One region of the Lactobacillus sp. ESL1191 genome, then DNA from elsewhere that is predicted to be linked to it. Evidence: predicted binding sites of a transcription regulator. Region 1 holds the regulator's gene; the other holds the start of a gene.
The links. The regulator LexA, encoded in region 1, represses DNA repair genes until DNA is damaged. The targets are predictions, from matches to a motif close to CNAACANNTGTTNG.
Positions count from the first base shown of each region.

Region 2: the regulator LexA is predicted to act here: its motif matches at 5,474-5,487, upstream of recA (recombinase RecA).

Region 1 covers NZ_CP196365.1:909,003-917,905, forward strand. Annotated here, with positions in the region: gene ACSYSN_RS04760 (ABC transporter ATP-binding protein) at 1-622, opposite strand, end outside; gene ACSYSN_RS04765 (YneF family protein) at 690-905, opposite strand; gene ACSYSN_RS04770 (DUF896 domain-containing protein) at 970-1,218, opposite strand; gene lexA (transcriptional repressor LexA) at 1,363-1,986, shown strand; gene ACSYSN_RS04780 (MerR family transcriptional regulator) at 2,067-2,435, opposite strand; gene ACSYSN_RS04785 (hypothetical protein) at 2,499-2,798, shown strand; gene ACSYSN_RS04790 (nucleoside phosphorylase) at 2,976-3,740, opposite strand; gene rplS (50S ribosomal protein L19) at 3,834-4,181, opposite strand; gene trmD (tRNA (guanosine(37)-N1)-methyltransferase TrmD) at 4,297-5,019, opposite strand; gene rimM (ribosome maturation factor RimM) at 5,009-5,524, opposite strand; gene rpsP (30S ribosomal protein S16) at 5,591-5,863, opposite strand; gene ffh (signal recognition particle protein) at 5,958-7,385, opposite strand; gene ylxM (YlxM family DNA-binding protein) at 7,389-7,730, opposite strand; gene ACSYSN_RS04825 (APC family permease) at 8,013-8,903, shown strand, end outside.
Region 2 covers NZ_CP196365.1:442,461-451,363, reverse strand. Annotated here, with positions in the region: gene ACSYSN_RS02480 (FAD-binding protein) at 1-1,330, opposite strand, end outside; gene ACSYSN_RS02475 (helix-turn-helix transcriptional regulator) at 1,371-2,351, opposite strand; gene rny (ribonuclease Y) at 2,506-4,137, opposite strand; gene recA (recombinase RecA) at 4,283-5,395, opposite strand; partial or broken gene ACSYSN_RS02460 (ABC transporter permease subunit) at 5,542-5,857, opposite strand; gene ACSYSN_RS02455 (hypothetical protein) at 5,818-5,988, opposite strand; partial or broken gene ACSYSN_RS02450 (ABC transporter permease) at 6,001-6,623, opposite strand; partial or broken gene ACSYSN_RS02445 (ABC transporter ATP-binding protein) at 6,625-7,773, opposite strand; gene pgsA (CDP-diacylglycerol--glycerol-3-phosphate 3-phosphatidyltransferase) at 7,943-8,503, opposite strand; gene ACSYSN_RS02435 (helix-turn-helix domain-containing protein) at 8,523-8,903, opposite strand, start outside.

The sequences.
Region 1 (8,903 bases):
TAATTCCTGACACAGATTCTTGGGTTTTGTTGTTTAACCGTGAGAAGGCCGCTTGCGACTGGTCAAAGGCATCATGCAACTGGTCGCCCAATTTCCAAGCACCCCAAGCTAAGAAGGGCAAAGGAATAAGCGCTACAACGGTCAATCGCCAATCGACAAAAACAATCATGGCGACCATCGTTGAAACACTCATAATCAGTGAATCGACTAGCGTTAAAACCCCTTCTCCAGCTACTTCCTGCACCGCCGAAATGTCATTGGTGGCGTGAGCCATGAGGTCACCGGTCCGGTGCCGCTGGTAAAAGGTGCGGTCCATTTCCATAAAGTGAGCAAACAGCTTTGCTCGCAGCTGCAATTCTAATTCAGCTGAACCACCCCAAATTTGGCGGCGCCAAAAATAGCGGAAACCATATAGTAGTAATGCCGCTAGGATAATGGCCAGAATTAACATCCCATACTCCTGCCAGCTAATATGTCCCAACTTTAACTGATCGGCCATCAGGCCCAAAATTCGCGGTGGCACCAAGTTAACGATTGAAGTCAGAGCCAAAAAGGTCACACCGACTAAGTACCGCTTACGTTCTTTTTTAAAGAACCAACCCAATTTAAAAAATATTTTCATTTTTCACCTATCTTACATAAACAAAAAGGCGGAGATGGCTCCGTCTTTTTTCAATCTAGCAAGATGCTTATTTTTGATGCTTCATCATGCTCATCACTTGGTTTACCTTCTTGGCTGAAGGTTTCTGTCCCATCTGTGACATCATGGCAACAATCATCTCTTCGCTGATTGGCGGATTATCCTTAAAGTACTTCTTCATATACGTTCTAGCACCAAAGAAGCCACCTACTAGGCCCAATACTAACGCCAGCACGATTAAAAAGATCGCTAATCCTAAATTCATAAATATCACCTCATATCCAATAGATATATCTTACCGAAAATCCAGGTAAAATCAAAGAGCAAAGTTAATCTTTTCTTAAACCTTTTTGACGTTGCGCCTGCTTAGCTTTTTCCGACGTGACTTCCTTACCATTTTTGTCAACAATTACCAGATTTTCAACATCTTGCTTAAAGCCGGCCCGAAAATTCTTGATAAATTCCTGATGCAGCTTAGCCCGCTCTTTTTCTTCTGCAGCGGTCAAACCCGTCGACTTCTTCTTATGATATAGCTCGTTGATCCGGTTAATCAGCTTTTTTTCATTATCTTCAGTCATTTTTTCCACCTCTTACCTAAAGCAGTCTACCTTATTTTGACCAAGAAAAAAAGTTCAAAATACTTAGAACACTTGTTTGCACTAATCAAAAAACTCTGCTAAACTTAACTTAACCAAAAAATTGTCAACTAAGGGAGCACAATCATGACTATCAGACAAACTAATAAGCAACTGGAAATTTTACGTTATATCTATGATACCGTCCAAAAACGGGGCTTTCCGCCAACCGTTCGGGAAATTTGTGAAGGGGTTAACCTCTCTTCCACTTCAACGGTTCATGGCCACCTTTCAAGGCTCGAACGTAGTGGCCTAATCGTTAAAGATGCCACCAAGCCCCGCGCTTTGGAAATTACTGAAGAGGGTAAACAAGCTCTGGGCATTAAGCCGACCGAAATCCCCATCGTCGGTGTGGTCACTGCAGGGCAACCAATCTTAGCAGTTGAAGATATCGACGACTACTTCCCTCTGCCACCTGATTTTGCCAATGAAGCGGGCGAGCTCTTTATGCTCACGGTTCAGGGCGAGAGTATGATTAATGCCGGTATTTTGAATGGCGACAATGTGATTGTGCGCAAGCAAAATTCAGCCATTAATGGCGAAATTGTCGTGGCTATGACCGACGAAAATGAGGCAACGGTCAAGCGCTTTTATAAGGAGCGCGGACATTACCGCCTGCAGCCCGAAAATGATACCATGAGTCCGATTATCTTACCCAGTGTCAAGATCCTGGGCAAGGTCATTGGCCTCTACCGCAACCGCATCATTTAACGGTTACCTTGCGGACGATTTTTAACTTTTTGGACTAATAAATAATAATAGAACTGTCCCTAGCACTTTAACCAATTAACTTAAAGGCTGGAGGGATGGTTCTTTTTTTGCAAAATAAACTTAACTTCCTGCAACTTAGCCTGTCTTTGCTTGAGTTGCTGCAGTTCTTGGGTGGTTTTTTGCAACTCAGCATTGACCAGCTGCAGATTTTCAACCAATTGGTAATCCGTCCCACACGCCTGGTCATGACGGTTTTTGATAGCTTGGATTGTCTGCAAAGAAAAGCCCAGCTCCTGCAATTCTTTGATCTCGCTGAAGTTATCCTGGTCCTTCGCCGTAAACCAATAATTTTTGCCACGCCGGCTCGGCGTCAGCAGGTTCAAGTCAACATAGTGCCTGATTGTGTCTCTAGTTGCCCCCGTTTCCCTGATGAAGTCATTTAAAAACATTTTCTCATCTCCTTGACGTCGGGTCGACCCCCGATGCTTTAATTTGGTTAGGAGGAAGTTATCATGATTTATCTAACCAAAATTTTAACCATTCTCTACGGTGCCGTGATGGCCCTAGCAGGAATTAGTTCCTACCATGAGCTACCCGCCTGGCTCACGCTGTTAAACTTGCTTAGCGGCCTATGCTTAATAGCAGCTAATCTGTTTAACCAGCAAGTTATCACGATTGCCTTTCTGGGAATCCTGCTGCTTGTGGCACTTGCCAACGGTTTTGCCCTTAATGGTCAGGTCAACTGGTTTCATTGGCTACTACGCCTTTTCTTAACTGCTATCTTAGTTTGGCTCAACTGGCCGCAGGGCTAATTCCTTGTCCCACTTGTAAAGGGTAATTTTCCACATGGATTGCAGAAATAAGCTTCACAAGCTTTTTCAAAGCATTTTGCTTTTATTGCACTGTTTTATTTGTACTTTATTGCAACTTTGTGAAATATCTGAGGGTTTCACTCGAGTTCCACAACAGTTTATTTCACAAAGTAGCGCTTAAAGTTTAGCTAGAACTTGCCCAGCTAATGTTAGTGCCCGCCCGTGGGCATCTTTACCCCAGCCCCTTGCTTCATACTCTTCCGGCTTACTTAAGGAATCCGCTGTGAACAAAAGCTGCGCAAAATCAACCTGGCGAAATTGTGCACACGCTGCCAGTGCAGCACATTCCATCTCTACACAAGCTGCCCCTAACTGCTTGAATTGCCGCACCTTGTTGGTGGTTTCCCGGAAAAAGCCGTCGGTCGTCCAGGTGGTCACTTCACGAACCTTAAAATTAATTTCACTCAGCAATTTTTTTATTTGCGCTAAAAAGGGAGACTGCAAGTCAACAAAGTTACCTGGAGCAAGGTAATGAAAAGACGTGCCCTCATCCCGAATCGCCCTGGTTGGAAGCAAAAAGTAGTTCTCCGGTAGTTCAACCAATGCACCAGCTGAGCCAACGGCCAGAACTTGCCGAACTCCATAACTAATTAACCAATCAAGCAGCATTGTAGCTGCAGGAGCGCCAAGCTTGGCCTGACAGAAAGTTATTTTTTTCTGGTTCAATTCGACCTCATAAATGGGAATCTTACCCCCAAAAGAGTCGAAATAGCCCCGCAAGCAATGAGCGTGTGTTTTTAAAAAAGTGGCAATCGACTCGCTTGAGGTAAAGGCAAACAACAACTTCGGCTGAAACTGATAACCTAATTCAGCTTGTTCGTGGTTGGGCTCTAACACTGCACGTGGATTCTGATCAAAGTCCGTCAAAAATAACTCAGCCATAACTTAGCTCCTCCCAAATATATTGTTAACGATTTTACCATAGAGCAAAAAAGAGAACCATCCTTTTTCAAGGATGATTCTCTTTTAAGTGAATTAACGACGCTTTTCGGCAATACGTGCAGCCTTACCATGACGGTCACGCAAGTAGTAAAGCTTAGCGCGACGTACACGACCATGCCGCAAGACTTCTAGCTTAGCGACACGTGGGTCGTTAACCGGAAAAGTACGCTCAACCCCAACACCAGAAGCAAGCTTACGAACAGTGTAAGTTGCAGCAATGCCAGCACCTTTGCGCTTAATTACGACACCTTCAAACATCTGAATACGCTCGTGCGTTCCTTCAACCACCCGAACGTGAACACGGACAGTGTCACCGGCCCGGAAAGCGGGAATATCATCACGTAATTGTTCTTTGGTCAATTCTTGAATTAATGGATCCATTGTGTTTCTCCTTCTGCGGCCTTCATTAACGCTCCTTGGCGCCAGCGGAACACCCATAACTATTAGTGCAGTTAAATTCGCACCTCAATTATCTTAGCAAATAACTGCTGGCAAATCAAGCTTGCTCTTCTTCTTTGATTTCAGCCAGCATTAGTTTCTCTTCTTTAGTCAGCTCATAACTTGCAAGTAAGTCGGGCCGCTGCAAGTAAGTTACCCGCAAGGCTTCCTTGTGCCGCCACTGGGCGATTTTTTGGTGATTACCAGAAAGTAAGACTTGCGGCACTTTCATGCCAGCAAAATCTTCTGGTCTGGTGTACTGGGGGTATTCCAATAAGCCGCGAGCAAAGCTCTCATCGACCGGAGAAGCCGCATTACCCAAAATCCCGGGTACAAGGCGGACCGTGGCATCAACCATACTCATGGTTGGCAACTCACCACCAGTTAACACATAGTCACCAATTGATACGACTTCATCAGCCAAATCGTAAATACGCTGGTCAAAGCCTTCATAGTGACCACAAATAAAAGTTAGATTTTCTTCCAGAGACCAGCTTTGGGCGCGCTCTTGGTTAAAGGTCTTACCCTGCGGTGCCGTGATGATTACCTTACCCTGATCTTCTAGTGAATCAAGTGCTTTTTTAATTGGCATTATCTGCAAGACCATTCCGGCTCCACCACCATACGGTGTATCATCCACATGGTGATGAAAATCGGTAGTAAAGTCGCGAAAGTTGACTAGATTAAGTTCCCACTTTCCATCTTCAAGCCCTCGGCCCAGCATTGAGGTAGTCAGGGGCGTAAACATATCAGGAAAAAGCGTTAGTACATTAATCTTCATCGAGCAAGCCCTCCAGTAATTCGACGTAGATCTTTTGCCCAGGAACATCAACTTGCTTAACGACCTCATCAATATAAGGAATTAGGTAAGTATGGCCATTTTTCTCGGTAACTTCCCAGACATCATTGGCTCCTGGCGACTCTATTCCGGTAATCTTACCAAGCGGAGCACCACTTTGCTGGTCTACAACCGTACAGCCCAAAATATCATGGTAGTAGTACGCATCTTCCGGCAGTTCGTGCTGGTCTGCTTCGCTGACCACTAGCATCTTTCCCTTCAGCTCCGCTGCCGCAGCAAGTTCAGCAACCTCGGCAAAACTAACGAGCCAAAATTGTTGGAACGGTCGGCTGCTTGCAACCGTCAAAATCCTTTCCGGGTCATCTTTTAAGGCCAGCTGCTGACCGGGGGTGAAACGTTCCGCCGGAAAATCAGTTACTAATTTAACCTTTAATTCACCCTTTAAACCATGTGTTGTCAATATTTGTGCAACATCATAAAATAGCATCTTATCTCCTAATCCAAAGAAAAAAGTTTGAAGCATGCAGCTTCAAACTTTTAACTAACCTGTTCACTACTTGGTGAATTTTGATTCATGCAGCTTCTTCATTAAGCCGGCACCCGAAAGAAGTGACCGCACAGTATCCGAAGGTTGTGCACCCTTCTTCAACCATTCCAAAATCTTGTCTTCTTCAAGCTTCAATTCTTTTGGCTCTGAAATTGGGTTGTAGTAACCAACTTCTTCAACAAAACGACCATCACGAGGCATTCTTGAGTCCGCAACAACGATTCTGTAGAATGGTTTTCTCTTAGCACCCATCCGGCGCATCCGAATTTTTACTGACATATTTAGTTTCCTCCTCAAAGTTACGAATATTAATATAGCATCTTTTATTTTAGGTGTAAAGTGTTTTTACTTAACAGCTGAAATTAGCTCTACTTTAAGAACGAAAACGCTTGACTTTCATCCGTTTCTTTTTATTTTTCTTAAACTTCTTACCCATATGGCGCATTGCCATCTTGGCCATCGGCGAATCCATGCCTGGCAACTGGTCCATCCCCTTAAGGTTGCCCTTAGTGATCTTGCTCATCATGTCCCGGGCCTGCTTAAACTGCTTGATCATCCGGTTAACTTCCACGATGGGCCGGCCTGAACCGGCTGCAATTCTACGTCGCCGGCTCGGATTTAGTAATTCTGGATCCTCACGTTCCTGCTCGGTCATCGAGGAAACAATGGCCTTAACGTAGGTGATTTGCTTTTTATCAAAATTGGCGTTTTTGAGCTGCGGGTTGTCAGCCATGCCAGGAATCATCTTCATAATCTGATCGAGTGGTCCCATCTTCTCAACCTGTTCCAGCTGGTCGATGAAGTCATTAAAATCGAAGGTATTTTCCTTCATTTTCGTTGCAACCGCTTCAGCCTTCTTGGCATCGTAGTCCTGCTGAGCCTTCTCAATTAGCGTCAGCATGTCACCCATACCCAAAATTCGCGATGCCATCCGGTCTGGATAGAATTGTTCCAAGTCGCTGAGTTTTTCGCCCTGACCAGTATAGATGATTGGCTTCCCTGTGACAGCTCTAATTGACAGCGCAGCCCCGCCCCGAGTATCACCATCGAGTTTGGTTAAAATAATCCCGGTAATATCCAACCGACTATCAAAGCCTTGGGCTACATCAGTAGCTGCTTGACCAGTCATTGCGTCGACAACCAACAAAATGTTGTCAGGTTTAGCTACAGCCTTGACTTGTTCCAGCTCTGCCATTAACGGTTCATCAATTTCAAGCCGACCAGCAGTATCGATAATTACATAGTCATTCTTGTTTTGGTCAGCTTGCTTAAGTCCGTTTTCAACAATTTGGGCAACGTTCTTTTGGTCTTGTTCACTATAAACGGGTACCTGCAGCTCCGTCCCTATCTGCTGAAGTTGTTCAATGGCAGCCGGCCGGTAAATATCCCCAGCAATGAGCAACGGACGAGCCTTTTCCTGTTTAATCAACTGGTTGGCTAGCTTACCAACCGTCGTCGTCTTACCGGTACCTTGTAAACCAACCATCATAATAATCGTTGGAATATGTTTAGACTTGGTCAAGGTGGTGCTGCTAGTTCCCATCATCTTAGTTAATTCATCATTAACTATCTTGATGACCTGTTGACCTGGATTCAGACTTTCCTGTACTTCCTTGCCCAGCGCCTCTTCTTTGATCTTCTTAATAAAATCCTTGACCACTTTAAAGTTAACGTCAGCTTCAAGCAATGCCAACCTAATTTCTCGGCTAGCCGTGTTGATATCTTCTGCCGAGATCTTACCCTTACCGGTTAAATTCTTCAGTGCCTTTTGAATTCTTTCACTTAAATTCTCAAAAGCCATGGCTTATTCTCCCCTCATTCTACTTAATAATTCATCAATTTGGTGCATTGCCTGGTCTGGCTCGTCCTGCCTTAGCTCATTGGCAATATCGGTTAGTTCTGCTTCAACCACACCGAATTCCCTTTTTAGATGCAGCTTTGCTTCATAATTGGCCAATAACTTCCGACAACGGCGCAGGTTGTCATAGATTGCTTGGCGAGAAACACCATGGTTGTCCGCTATTTCACCTAAGGAAAGATCATTATAGTAGTAATCTTCAAAATAATCCTGCTGGCTCTGCGTTAAGAGCTTGCTATAGTATGCGTAGAGGTCACCCAAGGCCTCATTTTTTTCGAGTTCGTTCATAACTTTCACCTTGAACCAGTATAGCAAAAATGCAGTCAGTTGACGATTGGGAAAGCACTTATTGACAAATTTAACATTAAGATACTTGTATATGATATTTGTTTTTATCAAGAAATTGATTATAATAACCATAGAAATAAGTTATTCAATTCGTCTAATTGATTTTAGGGTACCTAAGAATTTTGACCTAAGTACCCTTTTTTAAGTTGGACAAGTGCTAGCAGGCTGTGCTGTGAAGAGATCTTATCTCTAGATAAATTAGCCAATTTAAGGAGAAACATCGTGAGTTTATGGAAAACAATGAATCGGAAAGAGGATCCCGGCAGATACCAAAAAAAGGACGGACACCTCGTTCGGACACTAAAAGTACGGGACTTTCTAGCGCTTGGAGTTGGAACTATTGTATCAACTTCAATCTTTACTCTGCCCGGTGAAGTGGCCGCTCTACACACGGGACCAGCCGTAGCAATTTCCTGTGTGGTCGCCTCCTTGGTTGCTGGTCTAGTTGCCTTTGCATATGCCGAGATGGCCGCAGCAATGCCTTTTGCCGGCTCCGTTTACTCCTGGATCAACGTCATTTTCGGCGAATTTTGGGGCTGGATATCTGGTTGGGCACTGTTGGCCGAATATCTAATTGGAATGGCCTTTATTAGTTCCGGCCTTTCCGCAAATTTGCGGGCCCTAATTGCTCCTTTTGGATTAAGATTACCAGCTTGGCTGTCCAACCCATTAGGAGTCAACGGTGGTCTCCTGGATCTCGTTGCCTTAATTGCAATTGTAATTGCTGCAGTACTAGTGAGCTTTGGCGTGTCTAAAGCTTCCCGGGTCGAAAATATTTTGGTGGTGGTCAAGGTATTGGCCATCCTGCTTTTTGTCGTGGTTGGTCTAACTGCGGTTAAACGGGCCAATTTCACCCCCTTCATCCCTTCATACCGCATCACCAGTCATGGTCCCTTTGGTGGTTGGCAAGGCATCTATGCCGGTGTTTCCATGATCTATATTTCTTTTTTAGGTTTTGATACTATTGCCTCTAACTCGGCTGAGGCAGTCAATCCCCAAAAGACCATGCCTCGGGGTATTATTGGCTCACTACTCATTGCTGTTGTCCTCTTTGTTGCTGTCAGTCTAGTACTCGTTGGTATGGTACCATACCAACAATATCTCAACTCGGCC
Region 2 (8,903 bases), 470 kb from region 1:
GCGGAATGACCTGCATGTCAGTATCTAAAATTTCTGCCTTTTCATTACGACGCGGTCCACCCTGGGTATTGAGCATGGTATGTTGCTGAGCCAGTGCGTAAAATGGCCCAGACATTGAAATTTTAGCCATTGTTTCAGATTTCCTACCACACTGGTAATCAACACCTTGATCCACAAAGAAGTTGTATGTTTCTATTGTGTTTTTTAAGGTCGCTGGAGCAACTTTGATTTTTTCAGCAAGTTCTTCAATCGAGTCTGACTTAACTACCTTTCCCATGGTTTCCTTCTGGAAGTTATCATTGGCACTAGCCATCAATTCATCATATTTCTTTTGATCAAAGATCATGTGTGGGTGAACTTGAGCTAAAGGAATACGCCAAATACCGTGATTATAGCGGTGGCCATGCCGTGTCATATCATCCTCTGGAACATAGCGTGTACCATCGTCACCCACCGTAATCATTGAACCTTCGCGAAAATCTTTCCATGGCATGGTATTGTGAGCTCTTTGTCCTTTAGGCATGGCTAAGCTCACTGCTCCACCTGGTTCATAATTGTGCATATGCCACAAATCAGCTCCAACTTCAATGGCTAATTTGATACCATCACCCTTATTATATAGGCTACCATATGGTAAAAGGTTGGTTTCACCCAAATAATCCTGAACCATCTGTTCGTTATTTTCAAAGCCTCCTAAGGTTAAAACAACGCCATTTTGGGCTTTAACATTGAATGATTTTCCCTCTTTTCTAATTTGAACACCTAAGATTGTTTTATCCGGAGCTTGGATTAAGTGTTCGGCTGGAGCTGAATAAAAAACATCAATCAACTTATTTCTATCAAGCACGTTTTGCCGCAGCTTTTTCCACAATGCTCCATCGAAAATACGATTATGCACCAATAAAATATCGCTGGTATCAGAGCCTTCAAATTCAGGATACTCAACAGCCATAAAGACCAGCTGCGCAATATTTTTATCAGCGGCATGTTGTTTCGCACTAAAGGCCTTAACGCCCAAATACTTATCAAAATAGTCAGGTAGTTCAACCATGCCCTTGACGTAAGTATTCATTACCTTTTCATCTAAATCAAGAGGTTCAGATAAATGTTGGTAATATTTTTTAAGTTTATTAAAATCACTTCCAGTATGAACAATTTGACCACAATATCTGGTATTACCACCTTCGTGCCCTTCTGGCGCACTATCAACTAAGAGTACTTTAGCTCCTTTATCAGCTGCAAAACGAGCTGCTGTTGCGCCCGCACCGCCAAAGCCAACCACTATTACATCATAATTTGCATTCCAGTTTTCTTTTTCAGTTAAAAACATCATTTTTTCCTTTCCATTATTAAGTTTCATCTTTGGCTATCTATCTGATTTTTTCCAAAATCAATTGATGCCGATAAGCTAGAACGGTTTTACCAGTCCACTTTTTAAATGCTTTATAAAAACAGGTAACATTGCTAAAGCCAACTAAAAAGCTGACTTCTGCAGTACTGATCGTTTCATCTTGCAGCAAGTTAAGTGCCAAAATTTTTTGAACTATGTTTAATTGTTTTTGATATGTGGTATTCTCTTTTTTCAACCAACGTTGAAGCGTTCTCGGAGAAATGCCAATTGCTTCTGATGTATCTTTTAAACGAAAATCACCCCCAGCAATTAGCCTAAACAGAGTGTTTTGAACAACTGCCGAAAAGGGTTGATCAACCTTTACCTTGTTGATGTATTTTTTTAGCCCTGGTTCTATGAATTCCCAGATAACATCATTTTGGGTGACAAACGGCTCCAGCAAATCAGCTTTTCTAAAAACTATATAATTATCAAGACTTTTTTGAGCTGTTATCCCTAAATAATGATTGATTTTAGCACCATAGGGAAATTTACTACCAATTGATACTGGCTTGATCAATTTGTTAGTACCAATTCTAAGCAAGCTTACTAGTGAAATTTGATCAACTAACAAACTAAATCGTGAATTTTTTCGATACTGTTTTAAATAACTGACGTGAATCCGTAATTTATCACCTTCCTCAAATGTGTCTAAAATAATCGGTCCTACAAATAATTCATATGACGCGAGACGCGATATTGCCTGCATCCCATTTTTACTAGAAAGTGCAGCAAAATATGGTGGAATAAATTGATAGATATTGCTTACATCACTGCATGCCAACAATTGTTCATCGCTTGCTGCTTGATCTAATATTTCAAACGCGTGCGCATTTTTCAGCCATTTTAAATCTAAACTTTTATCTGTTGTACCAAAATCAAGTAAGGTAGAAATTTTATCAAATGGATAACCTAGATTTTGTGAAAATTTTCTGAATTTCTGTATCACACTTTTCTGCATCTCATTTTCCTCCACCATACGCTTATTGTAATCCCTTTCATTTTAGCAAAAAATGATTAAGTGCGATATTTTAGGTCTGAACACGCCACATTTTTAAACTCTTTACAAAATTGGTAAATAAAAAAAGATTGAATTTTTCAATTCAATCTTTTTCTTATTTTGCAACTGTTACAACCCGTTTCTCACGAATCACGGTAATCTTAATATTACCGGGGTAATCAAGTTCTTTTTCAACCTGGTTACGAATATCTCGTGCCAAAACGGTTATCTGATCATCTGAAATCTTTTCAGGTTCTACCATTACCCGGATCTCTCGTCCCGCCTGAATGGCATATGCTTGATTGACTCCGTCATATTTTTTCGCAATTTGTTCAAGTTCGGTCAATCGTCTAATATAGTTTTCCAAACTCTCACTTCTAGCACCGGGTCGAGCAGAAGAAATCGTGTCTGCCGCAACTACTAGTTCGGCAATAAACGATAACTTCGGCACATCACCGTGGTGGGCCGCAATTGCATTAACTACTACATCGGGTTCATGATATTTTCTAGTTAATTCCACACCAATTTCAACGTGTGAACCTTCAATATCATGATCGATGGCTTTTCCAATATCGTGTAATAATCCCGCGCGAACCGCTAATTTTTCATTTAAACCGAGTTCTGCCGCCATTGTTCCGGCTAACTTAGCAACCTCAATCGAGTGTCCCAAGACATTCTGTCCATAAGATGTGCGGTACTTAAGTCTGCCTAGCACTTTCACAAGTTCTGGATTCATTTTATGAATCCCTAACTCCATCAATGCGCTTTCACCGGCCTCATAAATGTCATCATTTACTTCTTTACGAGCCTTGTCCACCGTCTCTTCAATTCGAGCTGGGTGAATTCGTCCATCTTTAATCAGACGCTCCATTGCCCTTTTAGCGATTTCACGCCTAATTGCATCAAACCCACTAAGAGTGACAACTTTTGGTGTATCATCAATGATTAAATCAATTCCAGTGAGGGCTTCAAAAGAACGGATATTGCGACCTTCTCGGCCAATAATCCGACCCTTCATTTCCTCATTAGGCAAATCAACCACCGAAACTGTAGTTTCGGCTACTGTATCTGCTGAACTGCTTTGAATCGCATCAATAATCACCTTACGAGCATAATGATCGGCCTTAGCTTGAACTTCTTCGTTGCTATCACGAATCATTTCTGCTCGCTCTTTGCTTAATTCCTCAGCTAGTTGACTCAGAACCAGCTTTTTCGCTTGCTCATCATCTAACTGGGCAACCTCATAGAGTCTCTCTTTCCTTTGCTCAACTAAATCATTGGCAGTTTGAATTTTTTTACTTAGTTCGGACTGTTCCTGCTTTAGTTGCTCCTCTTTAGCAGAAAGGTTATTTTCCTTCTCTACTAGTAAAGAACTCTTATGATCAAGTGTATCTTCTCTTTGCTTCAGGCGGTTATTGTCACGCGCAATCTCATCGCGCTTGACATGCAACTCATCTTCAACTTTTTGTCGATAATCTTGAATCTTTTCCTGAGCTTCAAGAATTTTTTCTTTCTTAGTGTTTTGTGCACTCTGCTTCAAAGCATCAGCTTCCTGCTTCTGGGCATTGACTTCTGCTTTAGCGGCAGCTACTTGTGCTTTTGCTTCGGTTAAAATATGGTCTGCATCGTTTTGCGCATGCTGCGCTTTCTTTTCCCAAATCTGCTTTCGGAAATAAAACCCAATACCGGCACCCAATAAAATTGAAATAAAAGCAATCGCGACGGGAATCAAAAATATTTTTGTCATGATTACTATCGCCTTTTTTTATTTCTTTTAGATTATTCACACAGTCTTAATGATAAAGAACCGGGCCGCTGATGTCAAACAACTGCATGTGAATTGACCAAAAAACCCTGACCCCGTTTACAGGTCAAGGTTTATTTCTTCAAAATTACTTACTTTTGTTACTGGCTTCTTCACTTGCAGAAGCCTCCTTGTCGGTAGCGCTAGCAGTTTGAGCCTTTTTGGCCTTGACCTTTTCTGGGTCTTCCCGTTCTGCAATAGCATCTTCATCGATGCCGTAGGCATGACGAACCTGCTGTTGAACATCATCATAGATATCAGAATGGTCCTCCAGATATTTTTTCGCATTCTCACGGCCCTGCCCGATGCGCTCATCATGGTAAGAATACCATGAACCAGCCTTATCAATGATATCCTTATCTGCAGCCATATCGAGTAGCTCACCGCTTTGGGAAATCCCTTGCCCGTACATCATGTCAACTTCAGCAACTTTAAAGGGTGGCGCAACCTTATTCTTCACAACTTTAATCTTAACCCGGTTACCAGTAATTTCACCACCGGTCTGTTTAATCTTTTCGGCTCTTCTAATTTCTAATCGAACAGTTGCATAGAACTTAAGTGCCCGACCACCGGGAGTGGTTTCTGGGTTACCAAACATAATGCCAACTTTTTCCCGAATCTGGTTAATAAAAATTGCAATGGTTTTGGTCTTGTTAATATTGCCCGAAAGTTTACGCAGGGCCTGACTCATCAGTCGGGCCTGCAATCCAACATGGCTATCGCCCATCTCACCGTCAATTTCGGCTTGCGGTACCAAGGCAGCAACGGAATCGACAATTAAAATATCAATTGCGCCACTAGTAATCAGGGTGTCAGCAATTTGTAAACCCTCTTCCCCGGTATTCGGTTGCGACAAGATAAGTGAGTCGACATCTACTCCTAATGCTTCGGCATAAGCAGGATCCATCGCGTTTTCTGCATCAATATAAGCTGCAGTTCCACCACGTTTCTGCACCTCAGCCACTGCATGCAAAGCAACCGTAGTTTTACCAGAAGATTCTGGCCCATAGATTTCAACAATTCTTCCCCGGGGGTAACCGCCTACGCCAAGTGCAGCATCAAGTGCAAGTGAACCAGAAGGAATGGTTGAAATTTTGGTGTTTGCCTTATCGCCCATCCGCATAACGGCACCCTTGCCAAAATTCTTCTCAATTTTCTTTAGTGCCGCGTCTAGTGCAGCCTTCTTTTCATCTTTGGCCAAGAATTTTTCCTCCTAAATAATGATCATTTCAATACTTACTAATTATACTTTGATTAACGCGCAATTTGCAAGGAAAACCGAACAAACGTTTAAACTTTTAACCTGCACTAGTAACTACGCCAAAAAAACATAATTTCTTTAAAAATTTACTTGCTAAGACCTTTGGGTTGTAGCCACTTTTGAGCAAAATTCATGACCGTATCGACCAGGATTGCCATCAAGTCAGTTGGCAGAGCCCCGGCTAAAATAATGGCACTGCCATTGGTTGCATTAGTTCCGCGAATAATAATGTCACCGAGGCCCACAGCGCCCACAAATGAACCGATTGACGTAATTCAGTTTGCGATGACCAGCACATTTTTCAAGCCTAATTACCGATAACGACAGTGGCAAACGCACCAGATACAATAACTGTAGTCTGGTCATACCCATGCTCTTACCCGAATCGATGACGTTGTGGTCAGGGCCGTAATGCGAATATTTGCTTTACTTACTTGGGTATCAGCCAGACCTGGTAAGCCGTAAGCACTCGTCCCCATTACTAGCAAAAAAGTCAGCACCAGCAGCAGGATTTTTTTAAAGCTGTTTTTCATGATGATCCTCCTTTATATTCCCTGGGGCGTGATTTTGTGTTCCAACTTCCCTAACAAATAGTCTGTCAGCAAAGCTAAGATAATTACCGGAATTGTGCCAACAAAAATTAAATCAGGTTGATACAGACTAAGCCCATTGAAGATGAAATCGCCCAATCCACCCGCACCGATATAAGAAGCGAGGGTGCCCCAAGCAATGATATAGATTGCTGATAATCGGATACCCGCCATGAGTACCGGCATTGCCAGGGGAATATCAACTTTAAGCATCAGCTGCACCTCTGTCATTCCAAGTCCGAGCGCTGAATCAATCGTATCGGGATTTACACTAGTCAAGCCAACATAGGTATTACGCAAAATCGGCATCAGACTGTATAAGAAAAGCGCAATAATTGCCGGCACCCGACCCACGCCAAAAAAGGAATCATCATTGCTAGAAGAGCCAAGGCAGGTATCGTCTGCAACATACTAGCAAGCGCAATTACTACTTTGGCAATGCGATGAAACTTCATTAGAATAAGGCTAAGTGGCACTGCCACAATGATACCCAAAGCCAATGCAATAAATGAAATGGATATTTGCTGCCACGTTTTAACAATTAGCTCTGAACCATGTTGAGCCAAAAACGTTGTCATTTTATTTCGCCTCTTTTGATGACCGCTCGTCTAGGGAACTTTTATCGCTCCAGATTTTTTCATAAACGACGTTGACCAAACTTGACCTAGTAACTATTCCAACTAGCTTCCGATCCGCGTCGACTACCGGAATATACTGCCCATTGCGACTCAACACCGCCGGAAGTTGTCACGCAAATATTTTTCTGGACCTACACTAGCAATATCGGTTAGTAAAATATCACTCACACTACTTACTTTAAAATCTCTACACGGTAAGTCATCAATAGAAATATAGCCCTTAAGGTGATTACCATCGTCAACGACTAATAAAGTGTCAACGTGACGTTTTTTCATCATGGTCAAGACGTCAATCAGAGTTGCTCCCAGATTGATCTTAACTGGCCCAGTTGACATCACATTTTTGACCTTAACCGTTTCATATTTTGCTTCCGCAAGCCGCTCTTCTCCGATTAGACTTTTAACAAAATCATTTGCCGGATGATGTAAAATCTCATCAGGTGTACCCACTTGAATTAACTTTCCATCATGCAAAACAACAATCTTAGTTGCTAATTTTAAGGCTTCATCTATGTCATGTGTGACAAACACAATTGTCTTACCCAGTTGCATTTGCAGGTTTTGAACCAGTTTTTGTAAACTTTCACGCGTAATTGGGTCCAGGGCACCAAAGGGTTCAACCATCAGAATTAGGTTTTGGTTGGCAGCTAGCGCACGAACAACACCAATCCGTTGCTGCTGCCCCCCAGACAACTCCATTGAATAACGGTCAAGCATGATGCGGAGAGCTAAGCCAGTTTGATTAGTCTTTGCGCCGCACTTGTCAGTTTGTCTTTGGGCCACTTGAGTAATTTGGGAACTAGAACAATGTTTTCCCTAATCGTCATATGCGGCATCAAACCATTGTTTTGGATCACATAGCCAATATGACGCCGTAAATTAACCGGGTTAAAGGTCCGCACATCCTTGCCAGTTACTAATACTTGCCCTTTAGTTACACTAATCATGCGCATTAAAGTTGTTTTACCGGACCCTGAAGTCCCAATCAAACAGCAAAATTCCCCCCTTATTTATTGCAAAACTAATATTTGCTACGGCTGGTTTTTTTGACCTTCGGATATAACTTAGTCACCTTTTTGAACTCAACCATCAGAGTCTCTTTACCATAACCCCCCTTTTTTCAAGAACTATTTAAGTTAATTCTAGCAACTTCATTATTGTTAATCAATTAAGTCGGGTTCAGACAACCTTTACTGCCTATTTAAGTGCAAACAAAAAACACTAATAAAATTAGTGTTTTTGGTTATTATGTAGGTAAATTACATTGAATCTTTAAAGACAGACCATGAACTATGGAAGTAATCCCAGCCCGAATAGATGGTAAAGATCAAGGCGAGATAGAGTAAAATTGTACCAAGATTGAAAAAATTACCAATTAATAAAAAGATGATTGAGAGCATCTGACAGGTGGTTTTGATTTTACCGGGCATCTCCGCCGCCATCACTTGTCCCTTGTTCTCAGCGAGAATAAGCCGCAGTCCGGTAACTGCCAATTCTCGACAGACAATAATTGCCACCACCCAGGCTGGCGCCAAGTTCAAAGAAATAAGCATGATAAAGGCTGTCATCGTTAGCATTTTGTCTGCCAGCGGATCAGCAAATTTACCAAAATTAGTCACTAAATTTTGCGCCCGGGCAATGTGTCCATCGAACCAATCCGTAGCCGCAGCAACCGCGAATACAACCGCGGCCACTAGTAAATTCCAATATACCGTAGTATTACCAACCTTGATGCTGGCATTACCACCAAAGATGACAATCACCATAAAGACTGGTATTAACAAAATTCTAAATACCGTTAATTTATTAGGTAAATTCATGCTCTATCTCCTTATTTCACTATTTCTTATCACCATCATTGTTAGCTGAATCACTCCCGCTTTGCTTGTTCTGATCGCTACCATTGGTCTGATTGTTCCCATGTCCAGTCTGCTGGTTACTCTGGGTAGACTGGCCACTATGTTGGTTATTAGTTGTAGTATTATTGCCAGTTGACTGATGTTGTCCCTGGTTTTGTTGGCTCTGCTGGCCTTGGTTAGTATTAGTTTGGTTTGAATTAGAGTTATTAACAGTTGAGTCAGATTGCTGGTGCTGGTTCGAATTAGTTGAGTTAGCTTGATTCTGGTTAGAGTTACGTTTTCCAATCAAGAAAGTTAAAGAAAGGACGGTGTTTTGCCCATTGTAGGGAACCTTCTTCTTACCAATTGAAATGGCGGTACC